Regions from separate parts of the Paenarthrobacter sp. AMU7 genome, predicted to be linked through region 3. Evidence: predicted binding sites of a transcription regulator. Region 3 holds the regulator's gene; each other region holds the start of a gene.
The links. Region 3 encodes LexA, which represses DNA repair genes until DNA is damaged. Its sites were predicted from a motif close to TCGAACANNTGTTCGA; they were not measured.
Positions count from the first base shown of each region.

Region 1: the regulator LexA is predicted to act here: its motif matches at 1,215-1,230, upstream of ABQM86_RS07450 (Y-family DNA polymerase).
Region 2: the regulator LexA is predicted to act here: its motif matches at 1,628-1,643, upstream of ABQM86_RS07395 (LexA family transcriptional regulator).
Region 4: the regulator LexA is predicted to act here: its motif matches at 1,126-1,141, upstream of ABQM86_RS20975 (shikimate dehydrogenase).

Region 1 covers NZ_CP165735.1:1,599,040-1,606,256, forward strand. Annotated here, with positions in the region: gene ABQM86_RS07435 (aquaporin) at 1-237, shown strand, start outside; gene ABQM86_RS07440 (ArsR/SmtB family transcription factor) at 289-636, shown strand; gene ABQM86_RS07445 (N-acetyltransferase family protein) at 633-1,145, shown strand; gene ABQM86_RS07450 (Y-family DNA polymerase) at 1,296-2,594, shown strand; gene ABQM86_RS07455 (uroporphyrinogen-III synthase) at 2,628-3,785, opposite strand; gene cobA (uroporphyrinogen-III C-methyltransferase) at 3,798-4,832, opposite strand; gene nirB (nitrite reductase large subunit NirB) at 4,842-7,217, opposite strand, start outside.
Region 2 covers NZ_CP165735.1:1,587,187-1,594,403, reverse strand. Annotated here, with positions in the region: gene ABQM86_RS07410 (arsenate reductase ArsC) at 1-307, shown strand, start outside; gene ABQM86_RS07405 (low molecular weight phosphatase family protein) at 307-723, shown strand; gene ABQM86_RS07400 (hypothetical protein) at 770-1,201, opposite strand; gene ABQM86_RS07395 (LexA family transcriptional regulator) at 1,183-1,614, opposite strand; gene ABQM86_RS07390 (hypothetical protein) at 1,868-2,299, shown strand; gene ABQM86_RS07385 (dihydrofolate reductase family protein) at 2,324-2,920, opposite strand; gene ABQM86_RS07380 (hypothetical protein) at 2,972-3,100, opposite strand; gene ABQM86_RS07375 (hypothetical protein) at 3,099-3,530, shown strand; gene ABQM86_RS07370 (GMC oxidoreductase) at 3,679-6,414, shown strand; gene ABQM86_RS07365 (hypothetical protein) at 6,411-7,217, shown strand, end outside.
Region 3 covers NZ_CP165735.1:1,834,877-1,842,093, reverse strand. Annotated here, with positions in the region: gene ABQM86_RS08455 (histidinol-phosphate transaminase) at 1-242, opposite strand, end outside; gene ABQM86_RS08450 (LysM peptidoglycan-binding domain-containing protein) at 321-680, opposite strand; gene lexA (transcriptional repressor LexA) at 1,026-1,769, shown strand; gene ABQM86_RS08440 (ATP-dependent DNA helicase) at 1,766-3,826, opposite strand; gene hflX (GTPase HflX) at 3,819-5,381, opposite strand; gene ABQM86_RS08430 (class I SAM-dependent methyltransferase) at 5,901-6,515, shown strand; gene dapF (diaminopimelate epimerase) at 6,496-7,217, opposite strand, start outside.
Region 4 covers NZ_CP165735.1:4,537,793-4,545,009, reverse strand. Annotated here, with positions in the region: gene ABQM86_RS20985 (MFS transporter) at 1-57, opposite strand, end outside; gene ABQM86_RS20980 (IclR family transcriptional regulator) at 263-1,033, shown strand; gene ABQM86_RS20975 (shikimate dehydrogenase) at 1,237-2,142, shown strand; gene ABQM86_RS20970 (bifunctional sugar phosphate isomerase/epimerase/4-hydroxyphenylpyruvate dioxygenase family protein) at 2,142-4,016, shown strand; gene pcaH (protocatechuate 3,4-dioxygenase subunit beta) at 4,070-4,948, shown strand; gene pcaG (protocatechuate 3,4-dioxygenase subunit alpha) at 4,953-5,543, shown strand; gene ABQM86_RS20955 (lyase family protein) at 5,540-6,979, shown strand; gene ABQM86_RS20950 (alpha/beta fold hydrolase) at 6,972-7,217, shown strand, end outside.

The sequences.
Region 1 (7,217 bases), 240 kb from region 3:
GGCGCTGCGTACTGGTTTACGTCCTCCACGTCGTTCGCGAACCCGGCAGTGACCATCGGCCGTATCTTCAGTGACACTTTCGCTGGCATTGCGCCGGGTTCCGTTCCACCATTCCTCGCCGTCCAGGTCCTCGGTGCGGCTGTTGGCGTTGGAATCCTGCTCCTGCTTTTCCCACATGCCGGCCGGGCCGCCGCCGACGTTGTCATCCCTCACTCCGTAGAAGCGGCCAAGCAGTAGTCCCGCCGGCCTAAACATTGATGAATGTCAATGTTGCGGCATAATAGGTAGATGACCTCGCTGCCCTTGCTCGAACCGGACACGCAGACCATCTGCTGCCCGCCAGCTACCCCAGCCCTTGGCGCTGAAGAAGCGCAGCGCCGGGCCCTCGTGTTCAAAGCGCTGGCGGATCCCAACCGGCTGCGCCTGCTCTCCATCGTCAAGGCCGCCGACGGCGGTGAGTCCTGCGTCTGCGACCTCACCGAACCGCTGGATCTGGGTCAACCCACCGTCTCCCACCATCTGAAGATCCTGGTCGAGGCCGGTCTGTTGCATCGCGAAAAGCGCGGCACCTGGGCGTACTACTCGCTGGTCCCCGGAGCCCTGGATGACGTCGCCGGAGTCCTCACTGCCCTATGAGCCGTGATTTTGATGTCCGGCCCATGCAGGAAGCCGACTGGCCCACTGTCCGGCGCATCTTCCAGCAAGGCATCGAGACGGGGCACGCCACCTTTGAGGAAAAGGCTCCCGATTGGGAAACCTTCGACACCTCCAGGTTGAAGGCGCACCGGATCGTCGCCGAAGCGCCCGGACGGGGCGTTCTGGGTTGGGCCGCCGTCTCCGCCGTCTCGTCCCGGACTGCCTACGCGGGCGTGGTCGAACACTCCATTTATGTGGCGGCCGAAGCCCGCGGCCTCGGTCTGGGCAAAGCCATTTTGCAGGCACTCATCGACTCCACCGAGCGCGACGGGGTGTGGACTATCCAATCCAGCGTCTTCCCGGAGAACCAGTCCAGCCTCCGGATCCACGAATCCGCCGGTTTCCGGGTCATCGGACACAGGAGCCGCATCGCCCGCATGACCTACGGTCCCGCCGCCGGCCAGTGGCGCGACACACTCCTGCTCGAACGCCGCTCACCCGCAGTGTAACTACCTGATTGATGCCGCTCACTAAACCGGCGGCATTCTTGTCGGTGCGTGGCAGTACAGTAAAGGTATTCGAATGTTTGTTCGAATGCGCGGCGTGTCCTGCAGGGGAACAGCAGCGTGCGTGCTAAGGCCGAACGGAGGAGGAGGACGATGTCCAAGCCAGCACTCATGCATCAGATGCAGGAGATCGCCCACGTGGATATCAACTGCTTCTATGCGTCGGCCGAGCGTGCGTTCAATCCCTCGCTGGAGGGCAAGCCGCTGATCGTGCTGTCCAACAACGACGGTTGTGCAGTCACCAGGTCTCCGGAAGCCAAGAAGCTGGGGATCGGGCTGGGGGAGCCATGGTTCAAACTTGCTCCACGGGCCAAGGAATGGGGGCTCATTGCCCTCTCCAGCAACTACGAACTGTATGGGGACATCAGCTCCCGTGTCATGGAGCTCCTGGCCCGCTACTCGGCGTGGCAGGAGGTCTACTCCATTGATGAGGCGTTTCTCGGAGTGAAAGGGCAGCCCGAAGAGCTGCTGGAGTTGGGACGCACCATTAAAGCGGCGTGCCAACGGCACGTGGGGGTTCCGGTCTGCGTAGGTATCGCCAGAACCAAGACCCTCGCCAAGCTGGCCAACAAATGGGCCAAACACAATCCGGGCTTCAACGGAGTGTGCCGGTGGGACTCGATTCCAGAAGCCCACCGTGAAGCACTCATGGCACGGCTCTCCGTGATGGAGATCTGGGGTGTTGCCACCAGGCTGACCAAACGTCTGAATGCCATGGGGATCTTCTCCATCCTGGACCTGGTCCGGGCTGACCCCGTGGCTTTGCGGGACAAGTTCTCCATCGTCATGATGCGCACGGTGCTGGAATTGCAGGGTACCCCGTGCATCCCGATGGAGGAGGAAAGGATCGGGAGGGACCAGTTGATCTTCTCCCGCTCCTTTTCCACGCCGATCACGACGGCGGCGCAGCTGCGGCAGGTGCTCAGTATCTACGGACAGATGGCCAGTGCCAGGCTGGCCAAACATGACCTCCAAGCAAAGCTGTTGACGGCCTTTGCTGCCACATCGGTCTACAACCCCAACGACAAGTCGTTTCCCACCGTTAACGTCAAACTGCCCATGCCCACTTCGGATCCCGTGCTGCTGACCAAGGCAGCGCATGCGTTGGTTCCAAGGATCCAGGAAGGCGTGAGGTACGCCAAGGCCGGGATCATGGTTACTGACCTCCGTCCCAGCGGCAACCAGAAGCCCCTGGAGATCTTCGAGAACCGGCACGAAGAACGTGGCATCGGCCCCCTGCTGGAGCAAGTCAGCAAGCGGTACGGCCGCGGCTCCATAGGTCTGGGGCACGCTGGAATCAAGGGAGGACCGGACTGGTCCATGAAACGCGACATGCTCAGCCCCCGGTACACCACCAACTGGGATGAACTTCCCTTGGTAAAGGCGGCCTGACGTGGGAGCCGCCACCTCGTAGAGACCGGGAGGCTACGCGCGCAGCCGGTACCCTCGCTTCACGACGGTCTCTACGAGCTTGCCGTCCGGCAGCGAGGAACGCAGGCGGCTGACCGTCATGTCCAGGGCATGCACAGAACCGCGCAGGTCCAGCAGGTCCGAGAGCGCTTCCCGGGACAGTACCGCTCCGCCCGCGCCGAGCAGTGCCCGCAGGAGCAGCAGGGGAGCCGGTGCCAGGTCCACCACCTCACCGTTGATCCGCAGGCAGCGCCCGCGCAGTTCGATCGTGGCGCTCTTGGTCTCCAACCGGCGTACATGGTTAAGGGACAAGTGTTCGGTCACCAAACGGATCAGTGCGCCCATGCGGTAACGGTCCGGGATCAGTGGCGTCAGCCCGGCGTCGACCAGTGGTAGTGCGGTGACCGGCCCAACAGCGGCAACAGTGACGGGCCCTTTAAGGGCTTCGATGAGCTGGCGGTACAGGCCCATTTCGTGAGCTGTGCTCCACATGGCGTCTACGGCCGGAGCGCTGGTGAACGTCAGTACGTCCAGGTTGCCGCCCACCACTGCCTCGATCAGGCGCGGCAGCTTGTCTTCGCCGTCGGGCTTCACCCAACGGTACGGGGTCACGGTCAGGACCGTGGCGCCGGACATGCGCAGCCGTTCCAGCTGGCGGACATCGGTGTATCCATGCAGTTGCACGGCGACCGTTTTGCCGCGCACGCCCTCGACCAGCAGCATATCCACCAGCGTGGCGGTGGTTTCGTCACTGCTGATCCCGACGTCGGCAAGTCCTGCAGCGCGCACGGCACCGCGGGCCTTGGGGCCGCGGACGAACATGCGGCAGGCGGACAGGGTTTCCAGGAGTTGCTCGCCGATACCGAAGGAATCGGCGGCTTCGCACCAGCGGCGCATGCCGTAGGCGGTGGTGGCGATGCAGATGTCCGGCTTGGCCGCGATGATGGTGCGGGTGTCCTCGATGAGGACCATGTCTTCCTGCACAGGGGCGATCTTCAAAGCGGGGGCGTGCAACACGCTGGCACCGCGACGCTCCAGTGCCTCAATGAGGTCACGGGAGCGGCGGTGCGAGGTGACGCCGATTCGGAATCCGTCCAGCGGGGCGTCGACGGCTTCGGAAACCTCCGGAGCGGCAGTAGCGTCGTGGACTTCGATGGCGCGTGCAACAGTCATGTGTTTTTACCTTCAGGCTTCAAGGAGCGAAGCCGCCAGGCGGCTCAGTTCAGCGGATGCTTCTGCATGGTTGCGGTTGGCTTCAGCCACCCGGACCACCTCGCCGATGACCAGCACGGCCGGGTTGCTGCAGCCTGTGGCAGCTGTTTCGATCGTACCCAGATCAGCGATGGTGGTGCGCTGCCCCGGGCGGTAGCCACGTTCCACCACAGCCATGGGCATGTCCGCGTCCATGCCTGCCCGGCGCAGCCCTGCTGCAAGCTGGGGAAGGGTACCAATGCCCATGAGGACCACAATCGTGCCGCCAAGTCCGGCAAGGTGGGTGTGTTCCTTCTCGGTCAAGGGGGCATGGCCGGACACTACGGTGAACATGTGGCTGACTTCGCGGTGCGTGACCGGGATCCCGGCTGCGGCGGGAACGGAGATGGCGCTGGTGACACCGGATATCACCCGCACCGGGACGCCTGCCGCAACACAGGCGGCCACTTCCTCGCCGCCTCGGCCAAATACATACGGATCGCCGCCCTTGAGCCGGACCACGTTCTTGCCCAGCAGCGCAGCTTCCACCATGAGCTTCTCGATGTCACGCTGGGTCACCTTGTGCAGGCCCGGCTGCTTGCCAACATCCACGAGTTCGGCCGAGGTCAGGTCGGCCAGCTCCTGGTACGGGGCCAGACGGTCGTAGAACACCACATCGGCATCACGCAGGGCGTCCACGGCGCCAACCGTGAGCAGGTCCAAGGCTCCTGGACCTCCGCCCACCAAGGTCACGTGGCCGTCGGCGCCCGGTGCCGGCTCAAACGCGACAGGTATCCCCGCATCGCGGCAGCGTTCCACCAGCGGCAGCCACCCTGCGTCGCCGTCGTCCACTATCGCCACCAGGAACGGGCGCTCCGGAAGTTGACCGTCGCCCGGTACACCTTCCGGGGTGCTCAGCCGGTACACGTTGGCACCGGCGCTCTGATAGCGGCGGATGGCCTGGCGGGCGGACTTTTCCGATCCCGTGACAAGGACGTCACGGCCGGTGAGATCAATGGTGAGCTGCATGGTGAACCCCTAGTTTCCTGCGCCGACGGTTTCGCTGCGGACCGGGATGGTGGAAGCGATGAGCACGCCGCCCTTTTCCTCGTTGGTGGCCGGGCGGATCTGGCCGCGCTCCGGAACGAAGGAGATGGACTCGTCCTTCTGGTCGGGGGCGTTGACGAACGAACGGAAACGGCGGAGGCGCTCCGGGTCCTTCAAGGTCTCGGCCCACTCGTCCTCGTAGGTGTCGATGTGCTTGGCCATGGCCGCTTCAAGCTCTTCGGCGATGCCCAGGGAGTCGTTGACCACTACCTCCTCGACGTGCTTGATGCCGCCGTCGAGTTCTTCCTGCCAGCGCGCGGTGCGCTGGAGGCGGTCAGCGGTGCGGATGTAGTACATGAGGTAGCGGTCGATGTACTTGAGCAGCGTTTCGTCGTCCAGGTCCTTGGCCAGCAGCTGGGCGTGGGCCGGAGTGGCACCACCGTTGCCACCGACGTACAGGTTCCAGCCATCGGCCGTGGCGATGACGCCCACGTCCTTGCCGCGGGCTTCGGCACATTCGCGGGCGCAACCGGACACGCCCATCTTCAGCTTGTGCGGGCTGCGGAGGCCGCGGTAACGAAGCTCCAAAGCGATGGCCATGGCTACCGAATCCTGGACACCGAAACGGCACCAGGTGGATCCAACACAGGACTTCACTGTACGGAGGCTCTTGCCGTAGGCCTGGCCGGACTCGAAACCGGCGTCCACCAGTTCCTTCCAGATGTCCGGGAGCTGCTCCAGGCGGGCACCGAACATATCAATGCGCTGGCCGCCGGTGATCTTGGTGTAGAGGTTGTACTTCTCGGCAACTGCGGCGATGACGCCGAGGCCCTTGGGCGTGATCTCACCACCGGCGATGCGGGGGACCACCGAATACGTGCCGTCCTTCTGCATGTTCGCCAAGGCGCGGTCGTTGGTGTCCTGAAGGGAGCCGCGGCCGGCATCCAGGACGTAGGCCGAGTGCTGGCTGGCCAGGATGGAGGCGATGGTCGGCTTGCAGATATCGCAGCCGGCACCGGTGCCGTACTTGGCCATGATCTCTTCGAAGGAGGTGAGTTCCAGGACGCGGATGGCGTCGAACAGTTCCTGCCGGGAGAGACTGATGTGCTCGCACAGCGCCTTGGAGACCTCGATGCCGGACTTCGTCAGTTCGCCCTCGAGGAGCTTCTTCAGCATGGGGACACAAGAACCGCACTGCGTGCCGGCACGGGTGCAGCCCTTGAGTTCGCCGAGTTCCTGGACGGGAGCATCGCCTTCGCATGCTCCGCATCCGTTGATGGTGTCCCGGATGGTCCCGGCCGCAACGTTGTTGCAGGAGCACAGGATGGCGTCGTCCGGCAGTTCGGTCTCGGGAGCTTCGCCGCCACCGGCGGCGCTCAAGTATGCACCGGGCTCTGCCGCGAGCTCGCGTCCCAGCAGCGGGCGGAGGCTCATGTAGGGGGAAGCGTCGCCCACGAAGATGCCGCCCAGGAGGGTCTTGGCATCGTCTGTGGTGACAATCTTCTGGTAGACGCCACGTGCGGGGTCGGCGTAGACGATTTCCAGGGAGTGCTCGGTCCGGGCAAAGGCGTCGCCGAAGCTGGCAACGTCCACGCCGGACAACTTGAGCTTGGTGGCAGTGTCAAAGCCGGGGAACGTCGCTTCGCCACCATGCAGGCGGTCCGCAACGATCTCGGCCATGGTGTTGGCGGGTGCTACCAAGCCAAGGCACATGCCTTCAAAGTTGGCCACTTCGCCGATGGCCCAGATGCCGTCCACTTCGGTGGCGCAGAAGTCGTTGATGACCACGCCGCCGCGTTGACCCAGGCTGAAGAGCTGTTCCTCGCCGTCTGCGGCGCGGAAGAGATCATCACGGGGCTTGACGCCAATGGCAACAATCACGAGGTCGGCATCAATAGTGCGGCCGTCAGCCATGAGGACACCGGTGACGTTTCCGTCGTCGTCCGTCACCACCTCCGAAGGGAAGACGCCACCGTGGACTTCGAAGCCCTTTGCCTCGATCAGGCGACCCAGAGACTGGCCGGCTCCCTCGTCCAATTGGGTATTCATGAGCCACGGAGCGCCGTTGATGACGATCGGAGTGGCGCCCAACTGCTCGGTACCGGCAGCGGACTCAAGTCCCAGCAGTCCACCACCAATGGTGACGGCGTTGACCTTGCGGCCCAGCTTTTCGCGAAGACCGGCAATGGCCCTGTTGATCGCCCACACGTCGTCGAGCGTGCGGTAAACGTGGGTGTGTTCAGCCCCGGGAATAGGGAGACGGGCAGCGTCCGAGCCCGAGGCCACTACCAGGTGGTCGTATTCGTACTTGTTCCCCGCGGCGGTGAGGACGCTCTTGGCCACCGGGTCAATCTTGACGGCGCGCTC
Region 2 (7,217 bases), 250 kb from region 3:
CTCCGCCGGGTCCCTGCCCGCATCAGAACTCGACGCCAACGTCGTGACAGTCATGAACGAGATGGGCTTGGATCTGGGCAAGGAATACCCCAAACCGCTCACCGACGACGTCGTCCGCGCCTCCGACGTGGTCATCACCATGGGCTGCGGCGACTCCTGCCCCATCTACCCCGGCAAACGCTACGAAGACTGGGAACTCACCGACCCCGCTGACCAGCCCCTCGACACCGTCCGGACCATCCGTGATGAAATCCACGGCCGTGTGAAGAACCTGGTCGCCTCCCTGACGAAAGAGACTGCACTCTAATGACCTCGGAACATCCCGCCGTCCTGTTCGTCTGCAGCAAGAACGGCGGCAAATCCCAGCTCGCCGCAGCTCTCATGCGGGAACTGGCTGGGGACAACGTCACCGTCTACTCAGCCGGAACAAAACCCGGCGCGGCGTTGAACGCCCAGTCCGTGGAATCCCTGGCCGAACTGGGCATCGACGTCACCGGCGAGTATCCCAAACCGGTCACCGACGAAGTCCTCAACACCGTGGACGCCGTCATCGTTCTGGGAACCGAAGCCAAACTCGACCCACCGACCGGGAAACGCTTCGAAATCTGGGAAACCGACGAACCCTCAGAACGTGGCATCGAAGGCATGGAACGCATGCGCCTGGTCCGCGACGACATCAAAACCCGCGTCCAAACCCTCTACAGCGATCTCGCGACAACCTAACCCGACAAGGCTCGCCGTCGAGCTGGACGCAGGGCCCTGACACCCATCACACTGAACCACGACCAACTCCAGGGCCGTGCTCGAAAGATCGTTCCAAGGCAGCGATGAGAACAGCTGGCGCCAGCCGGTCCACGAGGTCCACCGGCCTGCCCTCGCGCAGCGCCGGGCATCCGGTGACCATCCACGCAGCAAAGTAGTTATGTGGAATCCTCAGGGCCATGGCCCGCACAAACAGCCCCATCACCACGGGGTGCAAGGACAGGTCTTCCCGGAACTGGAAGCCCGGGCAGTAGGTGCCATCCGCGGAAAACACCCGCACCACTTGTTGCATCACCGGTTCCGGATCCTCATGTATCTGCGCAAGCCGTCTCCGGACCCTTTCCAGGCTTGGCAGGCCGAACTCGGCGCCCATCCGTTCCCACAGCTCGCTGGGAATGGGACCTTGCGTATGGGCCGGACTCAGATGTGGTGCAGGCACGTGGTGGCAACTCCCCAGATGGTGAGTTCGGACAGTGCCGGCACACGGATGTCCGGATACTTGGGATTGTCCGCTTGAAGGATCACTCCCGAAGGCGTGACGCGGAGCCTTTTGATGGTCAGTTCACCATCGAGGACAGCCACGACGACGGACCCATCCTTCGGCTCCAGCGCACGGTTGACGATCAGCTCGTCTCCATCACTGATCCCGGCACCTTCCATGGACTGCCCCGTCACCCTGACCACAAAAGTGCTGGTGACGTCCTTGATAAGGTGCTCGTTGAGATCGATCCGGCCATCAAAATAGTCCTGCGCCGGCGACGGATACCCGGCCGCCACCGGGAGAGGTGCCAGCAAAACCGACATCAGGGAAAAGCCCGCATCTATCACGCGGGGGCCGACTATCACGCCCACAACACACCTTTATTCGAATATATGTTCGATACTCGAGTGTACAGCGGATGACGGACATTGTTGTCACTCCGCGAAGTCTGCTGCGGCGCCAGGAAGCCGGCGGAATGGAGGGCCGCCGTTCATGCGTCTTGGCGAAAGACAGGTATTTTAGGGAAGGTCAAGCGAACTGCTACTTGGCAGGAACTGAACAAACCACCGTCTTCGGCTACAGGGTTCAATACCGCGGTGGCCGGATATCGCGCATTGGAGAGCCATGACCGCCCGGAGCAAGGACGTCGCTGATGCGCTCAGCGCCGATGTCACACGCATAGTCAAGGAACGCTACCCGGATGAGCTGGCACGCGCGCAGGCCGTCCACGCACGCTCCGAGAAATTGGTTCTCGCGTTCATGTTCTCCTCGGTTGCGCTGTGGTTCCTCGGTCCGGCTCTGTTCCTGAACGGCCTCATCAGCCCGGTGGTCGCCATCATGGTGCCGGGGCTGCTGACGCTCGGGTTCCTCACGATCGTGCTCGTCGCCATCGTCCGCAACAGGGCTGCGGCGCGACCAATCGTCGAGTACGCGAAGCAGTGGGGTCAGAACGTCACCAGCGTGACGAAGAAGGGCATTACCGTCGCCGTCCCGAAGGGCGCCATCACGGTACCCGAGGAGTTCCGTGAGACACGCAGGGTCACCCGCCAGCACTGATGCCGCGATGGCGCCAGGTCCGGATCAGCGCTGCACCCGATACCGCACGTGGGTGACGAGTCCGGTCCCGCGCGCTTCGATCGGTTCAAGCGTCACGCCCCCCACGCCGTCGAGCAGCCGTTCGCCACCACCCAGGATCACCGGCGAGATGTGAAGCCGCAGCTCGTCCATGAGGCCTGCGGAGAGATACTGACGAGCGGTTTGCGCTCCCCCCGCAATCGCCACATCCCTATCCCCGGCGGCTTCCCGGGCCTGGGCCAAGGCCGATTCGATGCCGTCAGTGACGAAGTGAAAAGTGGTGCCACCTTCCATCGCCAGCGGCTCGCGCTGGTGATGGGTCAGGACGAAAACAGGTGCATGATACGGGGGTTCCTCACCCCACCAGCCGCGCCATTCCTGATCCCACGGGCCCGATCCGGGACCGGCGAACATGTTCCGGCCCATGATGTAAGCACCAGCTTCGAGGATGCCCGCGATCTCAGCTGCGCTGGCCTCCCGCTCCTCGAACTGCCAACGGTGCAGGCTCTCGCCGCCCTCCCCCAGCGGCTTATCCGGGGACTGGTTGGGCCCGGCAACAAATCCGTCAAGGGAAACAGTCAGATCACAAGTGACACGGCTCATGCGCCCATCCTGCCACCGCACGCCCGGTGCGGCCAGGGGCCAGCCCGGCCATCACAGCACCACCTGCATGGCGTTCTGCCGTTCCATGCGGAGCATCCGGCGGCGCATCTGTACGGCAGAACGGACGAGCCCTACGCTGAACCTGTCCACCAGCGCGACGACGCGAAAAGAGGCAGCCATGGCACGGGATCCAAAACCCACGTTGGAGCAACTGACGATCCTCGTCGGCGAGTGGGAAACGTCAGTACCTGGCCAGGAGGTCTCCGGCCGGACGACTTTCGAATGGCTGGAGGGTGGCGGTTTCCTCATCCAACGATCCACGGTCCAGCGGCCGGAGTACCCCAATGCGGTCAGCGTCATTGGTGCCACCGGCTCGGACGGAGCCTTCCAGCAGCACTATTTCGATTCCCGAGGGGTCGCCCGGATCTACGACATGACGCTCAAGGACAACGTCTGGATTCTCTTCCGGGATGGCCCGGACTGGCCCCAGCGCTTCGTTGGCCGCCTCACCGAGGACGGCAACACCATCACCGCCCGCCTGGAGCGCGGCACCTACCCGGGCGGGCCGCTGGAGCACGACTTCGACATGATCTACACCCGGATCGTCTAGTGCACCCTGAACCCAAGTACGCCACCTCATTTACAGATCCCCTGCCCGGTGGGAACATAAGCCCCATAGTCCGCGGAGGCAACGCCCGGCCACACCCGGCGCCGTCAGCTGCAGCTATGTAGTCAGCTCTCCTCTGAGAGGAACGGCCATGGGTCGTCTGGGGACCGGGAACAGTGGGGATGCGGGGTCTGAGCCCGCGTCTGATCCGCCACGCCACCGCGGCAGCGGCATCGGCAGCGGCATCGAAAAAGTCGACGCAGTGGTGGTGGGCTCCGGCTTTGGAGGTTCCGTTGCGGCGCTTCGACTGGCCGAAGCCGGACAGTCCGTTGTGCTCATGGAACGCGGCAAACCATACCCGCCGGGCAGCTTCGCGCGCTCGCCGTCGGAGATGGGCCGCAACTTCTGGGATCCGGACCGCGGCTTGTATGGACTCTTTGATGCCTGGACGTTCCGCGGCACGGAGGGACTGGTGTCCAGCGGGTTGGGCGGCGGCTCACTCATCTATGCCAACGTCCTCCTGCGAAAGGACGAAAAGTGGTTCGTCAACGAGTCCCCGATCCCCGGCGGTGGTTACGAGAATTGGCCCTTCACCCGGGCTGACCTTGATCCCTATTACGATGCCGCCGAAGCCATGCTGCAGCCTGTCCCGTATCCCTACAAGGACACCGCGAAGACCCTTGCCATGGAGAAGTCCGCCGCGAACCTGGGGCTGTCCATCACCCGGCCTCCCATTGCCGTCACGTTCTCAACGGCGCCTGGCACGGAGCCCCGGACCAATCACGCCTTGCCCCTTCCCGGCTACGGGAGCATCCATGGTCCCACCACGGTGCGGACCACCTGCACGCTGAGCGGTGAATGCGACATCGGGTGCAACGCCGGCGCCAAGAATACGCTGGACCACAACTACATTTCAGCGGCGTCCTTCAGGGGTGCCGATGTCAGGACGTTCCACGATGTCCGCGGTATTCGGCCGTTGGACGCTGGAACGCAGGGCGGGGGCTATGAAGTCCGCTATGTGGTGCACCATCCGGATCGACACGGCGAACTCCTCACAGAACGCATCATTCATTGCCGCCGGCTCATCCTGGGGGCCGGCACGTTCGGCACCAACTTCCTCCTGCTCCGCAACCGTGGCTCCCTTCCGGCGCTCAGCGACGCCCTGGGCACCCGCTTCAGCGGCAACGGCGACCTTTTGACGTTCATCATGGGCGCCAAGACTCCCCCGGCCAATGGCTCACGCCCGGGTGTCCGGACATTGACCGGAAGCCGCGGGCCGGTGATCACCACAGCCATCAGGGTCCCGGATTCGAACGACGACGACGGCGATGGTCGCGGCTACTACGTGGAGGATGCCGGGTATCCGGCCTTCATGAACTGGCTCATGGAAACAGCACAACTGCGCACCACCATGAAACGGACGGTGAAACTGGCGGGGCAACTGCTCAAGGACAGGTTGTTCGACGCCGGCCGCTCCAACGTCTCCGCCGACCTCGCCGCAGCACTGGGCGACGGCCGATTGTCGTCCAGTTCGGTGCCTCTGCTGGGAATGGGAAGGGACATTCCCGACGGCGTCATGACCCTTCGCGACGGGAGGCTGGCCATCGCCTGGACCATGGCAACGTCCAAGGAGTATTTCGGCCGCGTCCGCGAGACCATGGAGGCGATTTCCAAGGACTTGGACGGGGACTTCATTGACAACCCCCTGTGGTGGGCCAAGCGTGTCATTACGGTTCACCCCATTGGAGGCGCCCCGTCCGGCCGGCATCCGGGGGAAGCCGTCTGCGATTCGTATGGGGAGGTGTTCGGATACCCGGGACTATTCGTCGTTGACGGGGCCGCAATGCCCGGTCCGGTGGGCGCCAACCCGTCCCTGACCATCGCCGCATTCGCAGAGCGTACCTGCGCCCACATCATCGAGAACGCAGACAAGGCGCAACACCGGGGCATCCGTCCGGAAGACACTGAAGGCTCCGGCGGGGCCCGCGAAAAGGTGGCCGTTGAACGGGAGGCAGCAGGCGCCGTCGTCGACGTCGGTGCATCCGCTCCGCGCGCGTTGGCGCCGGACGCTACCAAAGGCAAGGCGGCACCAGCGGAACTGCCCGCGAGCGCAGCGCCTGAGGTACCTCAGGCGCGCAGCCGCGGACTCGGCGGGCCTGGCGCTCCCGACGCCCCAGAGACCACCTCCGTGCGGTTCACCGAGCAGATGCACGGTTGGTTCAGTCCAGGCACCACCGATCCGGAAAAGGGGCGGAGCCTGGGCCGGGACCGCAGCCGGAAGATCATGTTCGAACTGACCATTACCGCCGAGGACATGGAGGCGTTCGCGACCGATCCGAACCACCCTGCCAAGGCCGAGGGCTACGTGCTGGCGGACTACTTTGGTGGCCGGATGCCGGTAGAGCGGGGCTGGTTCAATCTCTTCATTCCGGATGCGTCCGACGACGGCGCACCAGCCAGGCGCATGCTCTACCGCTTGTGGCTTCGGGACCCAGGTGGCACGCCGTTCACGTTCACCGGGCACAAACTGATCCATAACGAGGCAGGTTTCGACCTCTGGGCGGACACCACCACCCTGTACGCCACCATCCTCCGCGGCCATGTGCCGCCGGATGCTGTGCCACCCGATCCAGGGACGCCGGACGTTACACCGCCGGACGCCGGTCGGCCCGTTGCAAGCGGCGCTGCCCAGGCAGGCGTAGTTGGCGCCGGGATCCTCTTCATCCGGCCTCTCGACTTCGCCAGGCAACTGACCACGTTCCGGGCCGAAGGACCGGCCCCGGCCGCAGGCTTGACGACCTTCGGCAAACTGTTCGCCGGCGAACTCTGGCAGGTCTACGGCCAGGGTCTCAGACGCGTACCGTTCCCGTTCACGTCAAAACAATGAAAAGCCGGGAGCTCGCGAAACACCACGCCGCACTGGGCTTCACACCCCAGACGGCGGTTCGTTGGCTCTCGCCCCTGTCCTTGGCCAGAACCGCGTTGAAGGTCGCGGCGGCCACAGTCTTTGCCGATTTTGGCGATAAGCGCGAGCTTGAGGGAAGCTTTCCAGCGGACCCCTTGCGTTTGGACAAACTTCCCGTCCCGGGCCAACCGGCGCAGCCCGTTGTCAGCAGCCGCGGGCTTCCCTCACCTGCCGATCTCGAGGATGAGCCCGCCGCGGCTCCGGCAACGACGGAGATGTGGCTCGATTTCACGGCCGACCTCGGCGATGGCTTCGATGCCACCTACACGGTGGCATCCTTGCTGGCCCAGGACACCCTGACGGTGGACGGGCATGAACTTCCCCGTGGAAGGGTGCTAGTCCTTGGCGGGGACGAGGTCTACCCGGTGGCGTCGCCGGCGGCGTACGAGAACCGGATGGCGGGCCCGTACCGGACGGCGTTCCCACCTGTGTCGAGCGGCCCAGGAAGCGCCGACGCCGCGCACAACGGGCCCCACAACGCGCCTCCGGTCATGCTGGCGCTTCCCGGCAACCACGACTGGTACGACGGCCTCACCTCGTTCATCCGGGTGTTCACCAGGCAGCGGAGCATCGGAAACTGGCGGACCATCCAAACCCGGAGCTACTTTGCCCTCCGGCTGACCGGAATCCCTCCCGGACCGGGCCGGAACGGCACCCCCGGCTGGTGGTTGCTGGGCTTGGACAGCCAACTGGGGCAGTACATCGACGAGCCACAACTAGACTAT
Region 3 (7,217 bases):
AGGTAGTCGGCCAGCGCCTGGCGAAGTTCCGTGAACTCCCGGTCCGGGTAGCGGTTGAGCCCCGTGGCCGCAGCAGCAACAGCTTCTGTGATGGCTGCCTGCACATCAGCCGGGACGCCATGGGTGTTTTCGTTGACGTTGAGCAAAATGGGGACGTCAAGCTGCGGAGCACCGTAAGGGCTCAGTCCACGCAGGTTGGTCCGAAGGGGTAGTCGGTTAAGTCGCTCAAGCTGGTCACTCACCACCACAGTTTAAGGGGCCGCCGGGACTGCCGACTAACTGTGACGCCGGGTGGCCGGCTCATGCGGGCATGCAACGTACTAATTTGCGGGCACGAACAGTTGCTGACCCGGCTGGATACGGCCGCCACGGAGGTCATTGAGCTGGATGATCTCCGCAATCACGTCGCGGGGATCCCGCTCAGGAGCAGCGGCTCCGGCGATGCCCCACAGCGATTGTCCCGGCTGAACCGTAACAGTGACAGCGACGGGCGGTTGGAGTTGCGCCTGGGAATCCGAAGCCTTGGCCGGTGACGTGATAAATCCAGCCAGGCTCAGCAGCGCAGCCACCAGCAGCATCGCCGGGATGCCGAAGAAGACCATCCGTCCCCGTCGGGTCAGGCGCAGACGCGCAGGCGCCTGGGTGGTGCGGAAATCAGCGAACGTAGTGATTGCGGACATGAGCTGAGCCCTTCTGAGCTATTGCCGTGCGCCGGGTCCCGGTACATGGCTGCCAATTCTGTGTGTTCCCCTGCCCAACTCCGTCAGTTCGAACACTTCGTTCGAACAGCCGGCGTCAGCATCAGGTTTATAGAACACATATTCGAACCTTGCTATGACATTTTTAGCACTTATCAACGAACGGTGTCGAGACTCGCTAGAACAAATGTTTGATAAACGCCTGTGGCTGCCCTACGTTTGAGTGAAGAAACAGCACTGTTTCAGTGGAACAGGAGGGTCTGACATTTTTTGAAGACCCGACGACCCCGGGCTCACTCCGGGCGGAATGGAAAGGCATTGGCGAACATGGCAGCGAAAGCCACCGGCGGCGGGGCACCCCTGCGGAGCCAGCAGCCTCAAAAGAGTCCCAAGAGCCTGACTGTCCGTCAGAAGAAGATCCTGGAAACCATCCAGCGGTCCGTCAATGACAACGGTTATCCGCCCAGCATGCGCGAAATTGGAGACACCGTGGGCCTGGCAAGCCTGTCGAGCGTGACGCACCAGCTCTCCCAGCTGGAGAAGCTTGGATATCTCCGCCGCGATCCCAAACGTCCCCGGGCCATGGAAGTCCTCATGCCGTTGACCCTCGATGGCGGACCCATTCCGGGAGTGGAAGCACCCACTACCCTCCGCAGCACGGGTGGCTTTGCCGTCACAGAGCTTGCCAGCGCCAGCGATACTGCCATGGTCCCGCTGGTTGGTCGGATCGCTGCCGGCGGCCCCATCCTTGCTGACCAGACCGTGGAGGACGTGCTTGCCCTGCCCCGGCAACTCGTAGGGCACGGCGAACTCTTCATGCTGAAGGTGGCCGGCGACTCGATGATCGATGCCGCGATCTGCGACGGCGACTGGGTAGTTGTCCGCCGGCAGAACGACGCCATCAACGGAGACATCGTGGCAGCACTGCTGGACGACGAAGCAACCGTCAAAACCTTCCGCCAGCGTGATGGGCACACCTGGCTTCTTCCGCAGAACACCCAGTACGAACCCATCCTCGGCGACCAGGCCACCATCATGGGCAAGGTCGTGTCGGTCCTGCGTTCCCTCTAGGAGGCTTTGGCCGGGCCCAGACGCTCCAGGACGCCCCGAACCACGGTTCTGTCCGTCGTCGCCCAGAACGGCGGCAGGGCTGCCCTGAGGAAGCCCCCATAGCGCTCTGTTGAGAGCCGGGAGTCCAGGACCGCCACAACCCCTTTGTCCCCGGTGGAACGGATGAGCCGGCCTGCCCCCTGGGCCAGACGAATGGCGGCGTGGGTCGCTGACACGGCCATGAATCCGTTTCCACCCGACTGTGCCACGGCACGAGAGCGGGCAGTCATCAACGGGTCATCCGGACGCGGGAACGGGATTCGGTCTATGACCACAAGGCGGCACGAACCACCGGGGACATCCACACCCTGCCACAGCGACATCGTGCCGAAGAGGCAGGTATCGGGCTCGTCGGCGAACTGCTTCACCAATGCGGCCATGGTGGATTCACCCTGACAGAGAATACTGACGTCGAGGCGAAGCCTCATGGCATCGGCGGCTTCCTCGGCCGCCCGCCGCGACGAGAAAAGACACAGCGCTCCCCCACCGGAAGCGCGGATGAGGTCTTCCAACTCATCCAGGGCCTCGGGCGAAGTTCCACGGCCAGGCTTAGGCAAGTGCTTGGCCACGTAAAGCACACCCTGCTTGGGGTAATCGAAGGGCGAGCCAACATCGATCCCGGTCCAGCTTGGCGCTCCATCGCCAATCAGTCCAAGGCCACCTGCAGCCGGTTCGAAAGCCGAGCCGATGGCCAAGGTAGCTGAAGTCAGCACCACTGTGTGACCGGCAAAGAGACCTTCACGCAGGCGTCCCGCAACACTCAGGGGCGCAATGTTGATCAGGGCCGGAGCGGTCTCGTCGGGTTGCGAGTATCCCTGCTGGGGATCGAACGTACTGTTGCGGGAAAACCACACCACTTCCCGGTTCTCCTTGGCCGCGAGCATCCGCTCGCACAGCTCCAGAATGAGCATGAGCCGTGAACGCGCCAGCTGCCTGCCGCCGTCGACCGCGTTGGAAGAATCCGTCTTCGAATCCGACAATGCTGCGCGTGTGGCTTCCCTCAGTTGGTCCAAACAGTCGAGCTGTTCGTCATTGAGCCCACTGGGCAGAAGACCATTGGGCACGCCCGCTATGGCCATATCCAAACGATCGGCGGCCGCGTTGAGGGCATCCACCGTGATGGCCGTGTGCTTGCGCGCGCTCGACGCCGCCGCATGGACCATGGCCGCGGACAACTGGCCTGACACCGCGCCCGTCACCCGGTCCTGCAGTTCATGGGCCTCATCCACTACCACGACGTCGTATTCGGGCAGCACAGCCAGCCCTTCGAAGGCGCTGACGGCCAGCATGGCATGGTTGGTGACAACGACGTCGGCTTCGCCTGCGCGGGACCGGGCCAACTCACTGAAGCACTCCTCGGCGAGGGGACACTTCTGCGCGCCGAGGCACTCCATGGACGTCACGGAGACTTGCCGCCAAGCCCGGTCCGTGACGCCGGGCATGAGTTCGTCACGGTCGCCGGTAGTGGTCTTTTCGGCCCATTCGCGAAGCCGGACCACTTCCTTGCCCAGCTGTGATTGCGGTCCCCCCATGGACGCCGCAAAGTGCGGGACACTGGTGTCCTCGCCCAGGGAGAACAGCTGACCCTCGGACGGTTCCTCACTGGGGAACCCGCCTTCGAGTTTTTGCCGGCAGACGTAGTTGGCCCTGCCCTTGACGAGCGCCACGTTGACGGGGCGTTCAAGGGCTGGGTTGATGGTCTCCAACAGCCGGGGAAGGTCGCGGCCAACAATCTGTGTTTGGAGTGCCAAGGTGGCGGTGGACACCAAAGTCGGTTTGTCGCTGTCCATCGAATGCGCGATCAACGGAATCAGGTACGCCAAGGACTTACCCGTTCCCGTTCCCGCCTGGACCAGCAGGTGCTCCCCGGTCTCGATGGCCCTGGTGACATGCTTGGCCATCTCGTGCTGCCCGGTACGGCTTTGACCGCCCATGCCGGCAACAGCCCGGTCCAACAACTCGAGGGTGGTCTTCTCCCCCAACGACTCGACGGCGTCCGCCGCCACCTTCTCAACCATTGGTGACGAACGGCTCCAGTTCGGCTGCCAGTCCTTCGCGGACCATGACAACAACACGGGTCCCGTTTTCCTCGTGCTCGAGGGTGAGGATTTCCGAGTCGGAGCTGTGGAGCTTGCTGATCATTTCGCCGCGGTCGTAGGGAATGAGAAGCTCCAGGCGCACCCCCGGGCGGGGAATGGACCGGCTGATGTCTTCCAGCAGTTCGGCGATGCCTTGGCCAGTGCGTGTAGAAACAACCGCATGACGCGGTTCCTTCTGCTTCAGGCGCTCAACGACGAAGGGATCCGCGACATCAACCTTGTTCAGGACGATGATCTCGGGCACCTTGCGGGCATCCACCTCTGTGAAGACCTCCCGGACAGCAGCAATCTGGCCTTCGGGATCAGGATGCGAGGCGTCCACTACGTGCAGGATCAGGTCTGCGTCCGCCACTTCTTCCAAGGTGGAGCGGAAGGCTTCAATCAGCTGGGTCGGCAACGAACGGACAAACCCCACAGTGTCCGCCAAGGTGTAGCCGATGCCATCCGGCGTTTGGGCTTTACGGACGGTGGGATCCAAGGTGGCGAACAGGGCGTTCTCCACCAGCACACCAGCGTCAGTGAGGCGGTTCAGGAGCGAGGACTTGCCGGCGTTCGTGTATCCGGCGATTGCGACGGAAGGAACGGCATTACGACGGCGGTTGGCGCGCTTGGTCTCGCGCGCCGGCTTCATCGCGGCGATCTCACGGCGAAGCTTGGCCATGCGGGTGCGGATGCGACGACGGTCCAGTTCGATCTTGGTTTCACCAGGACCACGCGAACCCATGCCGGCACCAGCCCCACCCACCTGGCCACCGGCCTGGCGTGACATGGAGTCGCCCCAACCGCGAAGGCGCGGGAGCAGGTACTCGAGCTGCGCAAGCTCAACCTGGGCTTTTCCTTCACGGCTCTTGGCGTGCTGGGCGAAGATGTCCAGGATCAGCGTGGTGCGGTCTACTACCTTGACCTTGACAATGTCCTCAAGGCCACGGCGTTGGGAAGGAGCCAACTCGGTATCCACCACTACGGTGTCCGCACCGGTGGCGGCAACGATGTCCTTGAGTTCCTGGGCCTTGCCCGACCCCAGGAAGGTCCCTGGGTCCGGCTTCGTTCGCCGCTGCACCAAACCATCAAGGACTTCCGAACCGGCAGTCTCTGCCAGGGCAGCTAGCTCGCGGAGTGAATTTTCAGCGTCGGCCAGTGTCCCCTCGGTCCAGAGGCCGGCCAGGACGACGCGCTCAAGTCGCAGCTGCCGGTATTCGACCTCGGTGACGTCTTCGAGTTCCGTGGACAAGCCAGCCGTACGGCGCAGTGCACGACGCTCGGCCAGGTCTTCCTGGTCGCCGTCGTAGATGCTGTGTTCCTGGTCAAGTGTGGAAATGGCCTGTGCCTTGCCGAACACACCACCGGCATCGTCGTTATCGGATGCTTGCGGAGGTACGTCCTTGGAAAGAATCCGGTCGATGACGGCCTGGATTTGTTCAGGACTCATGTCCTGGGCGTCGGAATCGGATCCGGAGTGCTTCTGGGTGGTCATGGTCTCCTTAGACTGTTCGGCTATTCCAGAATAGTGCTGTTTGCTGTTCAATGGGGCGCTATTCGCGCTGGGCTGACGGGCATGGGCCAAAGAGGGCCTCCTGTGCTGAACGGCCGCCCGTGGAGTGGGCGGCGGTTGCTGTGATCTGGCGTGGTGGGATCCGCGTGGAGGTTCCTGGCTATCTGGAGATTGCACTGCCGGCTTACCTGGACCGCACAGGATACTGACGGTTCAGAGGGCTGGGCTGGAGGGTGTGATCTTCAAGACATCCGTGACGGGGAACGCGGGTCGACGGATGTGCCGGTGGGACCTGCCTGGCGGAAAGACCGGGGCTTGGCAGAACTGCCAGGGACCGGGCTGCATCGCGGGCGGTGCCGTGCGACGCCTGAGTGCTCAGGCGGGTGGCGGCTTTTTACTCGAAGATCAGGAACATGCGTTTCACACTATCATCCAATGTCAAGCCAGCTCTTCGGGCAGGCAGTTTCCCATGGCGCCGATAGCCAACTAATCTGGCAAATTATGGAGTCTGCACACTATTTCACCGCCCAACCGGCCGGACCATTCACCCGAAAGCCACTCACGGTGGAACTCGCTGGAGCCACACGCCACTTGCAGACCTCCTCCGGCATCTTCAGTCCCGACGGAGTGGACAAGGGCACTGCCATACTCTTCTCCGAAGTTCCGCCGCCTTCACCCCAGGGAAACTTGTTGGACATCGGCTGCGGCTGGGGTCCTATTGCCTTGACGCTGGGGCTGATGGCCCCCCACGCCAAGGTGCACGCCGTGGACGTCAATGAGCGGTGTGTCACGTTGACCAATGAGAACGCTGCTGCCCTGGGTCTGGACAACGTGACGGCGAGCCTGCCGCACGAGGTAGACCCCGCCGTCGAGTTCGACACCATCTGGTCCAACCCGCCCATCCGCATCGGCAAGGACGAGCTGCACACCCTGCTGCTGACGTGGCTGCCGCGCCTGGCCTCGGGAGGAAACGCCTGGTTGGTGGTTCAAAAGAACCTTGGCTCGGACTCCCTCCAGCGGTGGCTCGCCGGCGAGCTGGACAAGAGCTACACGGTGGGCCGGGAGAGCACGTCCAAGTCCTTCAGGATCATCCGGGTCAGGAAAGCGTCCCAGTAGCCACGATCACGGCCGGGCCGCTGAGCTCTACATGTTCGCGGCCACCTGCACCGGGGAAGAATTTAACACCCACGACGCCGCCCGGCACCTTAACGTGCCAATCGTTCGGCGCGGTGTTTCCGGCCCAATGACGAATGGCGACGGCGGCCGCGCAGGCTCCTGTGCCGCATGATTGGGTCTCCCCCACGCCGCGCTCATGGACACGCATGGTGATGGTGCCGACGCCGTCTTCAACCAACGGTTCGGCCGGAACAACGAATTCAACGTTGGTCCCGTTGACAGGCTTGGGATCGACCACCGGGGCCTTGAACAATTGCGTGGCCGACAGCTCCTTGAGTTCGGCCAAAGCAACCACAGTGTGGGGGTTGCCCATGCTGACTGAGAGGCCCGGACGGGCTACTTCCAGGCCGTCAGCGCTGACCAATGCGTCCATTGCCTTGGTGGTGGCTTCCTTGGGGAAGATGAACTCCCATGGGCCCATGTCCACGGCATACCCGTTGGCCGTACGGACCACTTTCTTGACCCCGCCACGGGTGCCGATGGTCAGGGTTTCGCCCGGGCCAAGATCCACCAGCTTTTCCGCAATCAAGAAGTGCACGAAGACGCGGACCCCGTTGCCGCACATCTCCGAGAGGGAACCATCGCCGTTGCGGTAATCCATGAACCACTCGGCGTCGGGGTCCTGCTCCAGAAGGTCCCGGC
Region 4 (7,217 bases), 2.1 Mb from region 3:
GGGGGTTCCGGCGGCGGTTTCAGTGCCTGGCGTCGCTGACGGCATTGTTTGGCTCATGGGTGGTTCCTTCTGTGACGACGATGTCGCGGATCTGGCTTTCGTGGGGAGACCCAAGCGAGGTGCGGCCGGTCAATCCCAGACAAGTAACCACATGGTGAGAGTTACTTGTGCAATACAGCAATAGTGGCTGTGAGTGGGGTCACTTGTCAAGAGAAGTCACCACCATCTAGAAATAGCTCTCACTATGTGAGAGCATCGAGCTATGAGTGTGAAAGAGGACACAAAGACAGACATGGTCGGCAAGGCACTGAGCTTGTTGGTACTACTGGGCGATGAGCCGCGCGGCGCCAGTGCGGCGGATCTTGCGAGGAGTGCCGGGCTGCCGTTCAGCACCACATACCGCCTGCTGGGCTCGCTGACGCGCGATGGCTTTGTGGATTACGAGCCCGACGGGCGCCGGTATCACTTGGGCTTGCGCGTCTTCCAGCTCGGTCAGCGGGTATCGAACCACCATGGGTTCGCCGCAACTGCGCTGCCCGTCCTGCAGCGGGTTACTGATCGCACGCATGAGGCCACCATCCTCTCCGTCCGCGATGGCAACCACCATCTGACGGTCAACAAGGTGGACGGCCCCAAGACCTTCCGCGTCACCAGTGACCCTGGCCATCTCGGGGCGCTCCATACAACTTCGGTGGGCAAGGCGATCGTGGCGTTCGAGGATGAGATTGAGCGCAAGCGGCTCTTGGAGGAGCTCCCCCTGGATCCGCTCACCCAGCATTCCATCACCGATCGCGACACGTTTCGTGAGGAGATCGAGCAAGTCCGGCGGCAGGGCTACGCCGTGATGGACGAAGAGAATGAGATCGGCATGCGCGCCGTCGCTGTTCCCGTCCTCAATTCGCAGGGTCACGCCTTCGCCTCTGTGGCCGTCGCCGTGCCGGTGTTTCGCATGACCATGGAGGAGCTGATCGCCCACGTGCCCACCCTGCAGGAGGCTGCGGCTGAACTCGCGGCCCGCCTGCCCCAGCGCTAATCCCAACCAGGTGACAGCAACTGTCGCTATGAGCCCCCAGTGGAGCGTTATCTGTTACCTGGTTGGGAGTGCCCTTCGCAGATGTTCGCGATAAGAACATGCGTGCGGAATATGAACACTTGTAGTAATCTAAGAACACCCGGTCAGGCGGCGCCCCCAAAAGGCGTCGAATCCCGCGGTGCTGAAGTCAAAGGAGCTTTAGGATGAGCAACCGAGCCGAGTCCGTTCTGGTGGGCCTCATAGGCGAAGGCGTTATGCCCTCGCTCACGCCGCCCATGCACGAACGCGAAGCCGATGTGCAGGGCCTTCGCTTGCTGTACCGCCCTATCGACCTGCTGGAACTCGAGTTGCCGGCCACCGCCGTCGGGGATCTCCTGACTGCCGCCCAGCGCATGGGCTTCAACGGCCTCAACATCACGCACCCGTGCAAGCAGCTGGTGCTACAGCACCTTGATGAAATTTCCGACGACGCCCGTCGCCTGGGTGCCGTCAATACAGTCTTGATTCAGGACGGTCGGCTTATTGGCCACAACACCGACTTCTCCGGCTTCGGCTCGGCGCTCGCCGACGGGCTGCCCGGGGCGACGCTGGACCGCGTGGTCCAGCTGGGCGCAGGCGGCGCCGGCTCGGCCGTGGCCTACGCGCTCCTCACAGCCGGCGTCGGCACGCTGGACCTCGTGGACATGGATCCTGCGCGTGCTGCGGAACGTGCCGCAGAGCTCGGCGGGCTCTTCCCCGAAGCCACCGTCACGCCGCGGAGCACCGACGAACTCCCGCAGATCATGCCCCTTGCCGACGGCCTGGTGCACTGCACGCCGGTCGGAATGGCCGCCCACCCCGGCCTGCCGCTGGACATCGATCTCCTGGAACCGCGCCACTGGGTGGCGGACATCGTCTACCGCCCCATCGAAACCCAGCTGGTCCGCGAAGCGCGCGCCAAGGGCTGCGACGTCCTCGACGGCGGCCGGATGGCGGTCGGCCAGGCGGCCGACGCCTTCAGGCTCATCACCGGACGGGATGCCGACCGCGACCGCATGCGCGCACACTTTCTGGAGCTGATCGCCGCCGAGGATGCAGCAGCCCCGGCACTCGCGAAGGCAGGCCGCTGATGCGCACAGGAATCGCCACCGTCTGCCTGTCCGGCACTTTGAAAGAGAAGATGCAGGCCTGCGCCATTGCTGGCTTCGACGGAATCGAGATCTTCGAGCAGGACCTTGTGACCTCGCCGCACAGTCCGGAAGAAGTCCGGAAAATGGCGGCGGATCTCGGGTTGGGCTTGGATTTGTACCAGCCGTTCCGGGATTTCGACGGCGTCACTCCGGACTTGCTGAAGGCCAACCTTAAGCGCGCCGAGGCCAAGTTCAACCTGATGGAACGCCTGGGCATGGACACCATCCTGGTCTGCTCCAACGTCGCCACGGCAACCATCGACGATGACGCGCTGAGGGCCGGGCAGCTGGCCGAACTCGCCGAACTTGCGGGGGCCCACGGCGTCAACGTTGCTTACGAAGCGCTGGCCTGGGGCAAGTATGTCAACGACTACGAGCACGCCTACCGCCTGGTGGAGATGGTGAACCACCCCAACCTGGGCACCTGCCTGGACTCCTTCCACATCCTCTCCCGTGACTGGGACACCGCGCCCATCGAGGACATCAACGCGGAGAAGATCTTCTTCGTCCAGGTTGCCGATGCCCCCAAGCTCTCCATGGACGTCCTCTCCTGGAGCCGCCACTACCGCGTGTTCCCGGGCGAAGGGCAGTTCGAGCTCGCAAAGTTCATGGGCCACGTCGTCCGGGCCGGCTACACGGGGCCGGTCTCCTTGGAAGTCTTTAATGACGTCTTCCGGCAGTCCGACACGGATCGCACCGCCGTTGACGCCATGCGTTCGTTGATCTGGCTGGAGGAGCAGAGCGCCCAGTGGCTGGCAAGCAGCCCCGCGGGAACCGAAGCCGCCGGCAACGAAAGCGCGTCCCGCCGTCGTTATCCCATGGAACTTGCCACGCTGCCCAAGGTGAACGAACCCGCCGGCTTCAACTTCGCCGAGGTCAAGGCTGACGACACCGCGCAGCTGGAGAAGCTCCTGGGCCAGCTCGGCTTCGGGTTCGAAGGCCGCCACCGCACCAAGGACGTCCAACTATGGACCATGGGACAGGCGCGCGTGATCATCAACGAACAGGCGGCACAAAACGCTGAACCGGCCATTGCCGCTTTGGGATTCGACGTCGACTCTCCAGTGATTGCCTCCGCTCGCGCCCAGCAGCTCAAGGCTCCCGTGGTGGCCCGCAAGGTCCAGGCGGACGAGGAGGTCTTCCAAGGCATCTCCGCACCGGACTCCACCGAGATCTTCCTCTGCCAGGGCAGCCCGGATGGGACCGCGGCGTGGACGCACGAGTTCGGCGAAGGCCAGGAGCACGCCTCCAGCGCACAGAACGCAGTGATTGACCACGTCAACCTGGCCCAGCCGTGGCAACACTTTGACGAGGCTGTGCTCTTCTACACCAGCGCGTTGGCTTTGGAACCACAGCCGTTCGCTGAGGTTCCCAGCCCCAATGGCCTGGTGCGCTCGCAGGTCATGGAGACCAGCAACGGTGCGATCAGGCTGGTCCTGAACCTGGCGCCCGCGCAGCAGGCCCAAACAGCCCGTAAAACGTACCAGGAACACATCGCCTTCGCCGTGGACGACCTCGTGGCGGCTGCCCGCTCCGCCCAAGGAAGAGGCCTTGAGTTCCTGCAAATTCCGGCCAACTATTACGAGGACCTGGACGCCCGGTTCGATCTTGAACCCGGTTTCCTGGCCACCCTCAAGGAGCTCAACCTCCTGTATGACCGGGACGCCAACGGCGAATTCCTCCACTTCTACACCGCCACCGTGGGCAGTGTGTTCTTCGAAATGGTGGAGCGCCGCGGCAATTACGACGGCTACGGGGCGCCCAACGCCCCGGTGCGCCACGCCGTCCAATACGACTCGCTCCACCGGGTGTAAACCCGCCCCGCCCCGCAAACCCAAGAGAACCCACCAACCGAAAGGAGCCGGCCGTGCCGCAAGAACAGATAGCACAGGCGCTCGAATCCGAGGAACTCGTGCCGCCCGCTGAGCCACACGCCGCAAATGCCGCCCATCCAGCCAAGAAGGTGGAAACCCAAGCGGATCTCAGTGCTGAGATCAAGGGCATCGGGGACCGCTACGCCGAGGCGTTGAAGAACGGCAAGGGACCGGAGACCATGCCGCGGCTGGATTACGCGCCGTACCGCAGCAGCATCCTGCGCCATCCCACCAAGAGCCTGCACCACGCGGACCCGGAGACCATTGAGCTTTACTCGCCGGCATTCGGACACCAGGACGTGCACGCCCTGGAATCCGACCTGACCATCCAGCACAACGGCGAACCGCAGGGTGAGCGCATCATCGTATCCGGCCGCGTACTCGATGGTGATGGCCGTCCGGTGGCGGGCCAGCTGGTGGAGATCTGGCAGGCCAACGCATCAGGCCGCTACATCCACAAGCGCGACCAGCACCCCGCACCGCTGGACCCGAACTTCACCGGCGTCGGCCGGTGCATCACCGGTGACGACGGCTCGTACAGCTTCACCACCATCAAGCCCGGCGCCTACCCGTGGAAGAACCACCTGAACGCCTGGCGCCCGGCGCACATCCACTTCTCCATGTTCGGCTCGGAGTTCACCCAGCGGATCGTCACCCAGATGTACTTCCCGGGCGACCAGCTCTTCCCGCTGGATCCCATCTACCAGTCCATCGTGGACCAGGATGCCCGCGACCGCCTGGTGGCCCAATACGACCATGAGCTCACCAGCCCCGAGTGGGCCCTCGGCTACAAGTGGGACATCATCCTGACCGGTTCCAAGCGCACCTGGACCGAAAACGAAGCATACGGCGACGCCGGGGACGAGGAGTAAGCGCATGAGCAAGCTGGCACCCACACCGGGCCAGACCGTAGGACCCTTCTACGGCTACGCCCTCCCCTTTAACAAGGACAACGAACTCCTGGCTCCCGGCAGCCCCGGCAGCATCCGCCTCCAAGGCACCGTGTACGACGGCGCCGGTGATGCCATTCCGGACGCCATCCTGGAAATCTGGCAGCCGGATTCCGACGGCAACATCGTCCAGCGCACCGGTTCCCTGGTCCGCGACGGCTACACCTTCACCGGGTGGGGCCGTGGCTCCGTGGGCAACTCCGGCGTCTACACGTTCACCACCGTCAACCCCGGCCCCACGGCACCCGGCGCAGCACCGTTCATCTCCGTGGCCGTGTTTGCCCGTGGCCTCATGAACCGCCTCTTCACCCGCGTCTACCTGCCGGAGAACGAGGAAGCCCTGGCCAACGATCCTTTGCTGAGCTCCCTGGACCCCGAGCGCCGCAAGACGCTCATCGCCCGCCGCGATCCTGACGGCGGCCTCACCTGGGACATCCGCCTGCAGGGTGGCGACGAGACCGTCTTCCTGGATTTCCAGCAGGACGGCTCGCTGGATCTGGCGACGGACCAGGCATGACCAACGGCGACTTCGGCCTCCTCAGCCCCGTCTCGGCCTCGCCCACTGTGGCGGCGCTGACGGGCGACCGTGCCGTGATCACGGCAATCCTCGACGTCGAAGCCTCCTGGGCTGCCGTCCTTGAGGAGGCGGGACTGGCTCCCGCAGGATCCGCCGCCGTGGTGGCCGAAGCCGCCGATGCCGGTTCTTACGACGTTCTTTCGGTAGCGGAACGCGCCCAGGGTGGCGGAAACCCGGTCATCCCCCTGCTCGGTGATCTGCGGGCCCGGGTCCGGGAGTTGGATACCGCCGGCGTTGGCGCGAATTCCGCTGTCCACACCTCGCTGACCAGCCAGGACGTCCTCGACTCCGCGCTCATGCTGCTCGCCAGCCGCACCGTTACGGCGTTGCTGGCAGAGGCCAAGGGCACGACGACGGCGCTGGCTACCTTGGCGGAGCAACATGCGGACACGCTGTGCGTGGGCAGGAGCCTGACGCAGCATGCGCTTCCGTACACGTTCGGGCTCAAGGCGGCCCAGTGGTTCCAGGGCGTGGCCGCTGCTGCTGAGCGGTTGGAGTCCCTGGAGTTGCCGGTGCAGTTTGGTGGGGCTGGGGGAACGCTGGCCTCGGGTACCAAGCTGACTGCAGGATCGGCCGCGACGCCGTTCACACTGGCCGATGCGCTGGCCGCCGCACTGGGCCTCGCACCCGCTGCCGCTCCGTGGCACACCAACCGCCTCGCGATCACTGCCCTCGGCGACGGGCTCGCTGCACTGATCGATTCCTTCGGCAAGATTGCTGCCGACCTGCTGTTCCTGAGCCGCCCGGAAGTCGGCGAACTTGGCGAACCGTTGGCGGCCGGACGAGGAGTTTCCTCGGCCATGCCGCAGAAGCAGAACCCTGTCTTGTCGGTGCTGATCCGCAGTGCGGCGTTGCAGGCTCCCGGGCTGGCATCGCAACTCCATCTCGCGGCTGCAACTTTCAACGACGAGCGGCCGGACGGCGCCTGGCATAGTGAATGGCCGGCCCTCCGCCAGTTGCTCGCCCTGGCCATGGGCGCTGCGGGACACCTCCGCGAACTCGCAGAAGGCCTCCGGGTCTTCCCCGACGCAATGCGCCGGAACCTCGACATCTCGGGGCCGTTGCTCCTCAGCGAAGGGGTGGTGGCCGCCGTCGCACCGCTCCTGGGTGAGGAAGGAAAGCAGAAGCTGCAGGCCGTCGTCGACGAAACCTTGAAGGCGGCCGCCGCCGAACAGACCCGCATTTACACCAAACTGCTGCGCGAAACCGTTCCGGCGGACCAGCTCTCGGACGCCGGACTTGAGGCGCTGCTGGATCCGGCGAGCTACCTTGGCGAAGCGCGTGAGATCAGCCGCCGTATCCTCGCCGCGTACCCGCACTTTGCAGCGCCCACTAAAGGGATCGAAGCCTCATCGAAGGGAGCCACTCGTGGCTAAGCCAACTGTCAAGGCCGTGCTGCTCTCCCCGCAGCGCGAACTGGGAGCGAAGCCGCTCCTGGTGGTGGGCCCGTCGCTGGGCACCTCCACTGTGCTGTGGACGGAAACCGCTGCCCTCCTGGGCGACGAGTACGACGTCATCGGCTGGGACCTCCCCGGCCACGGCATCTCGCCGACCACCACCGAAGGTTTCGAAGTTGCGGAACTGGCGGACGCCGTCGTCGATCTTGTCGACTCT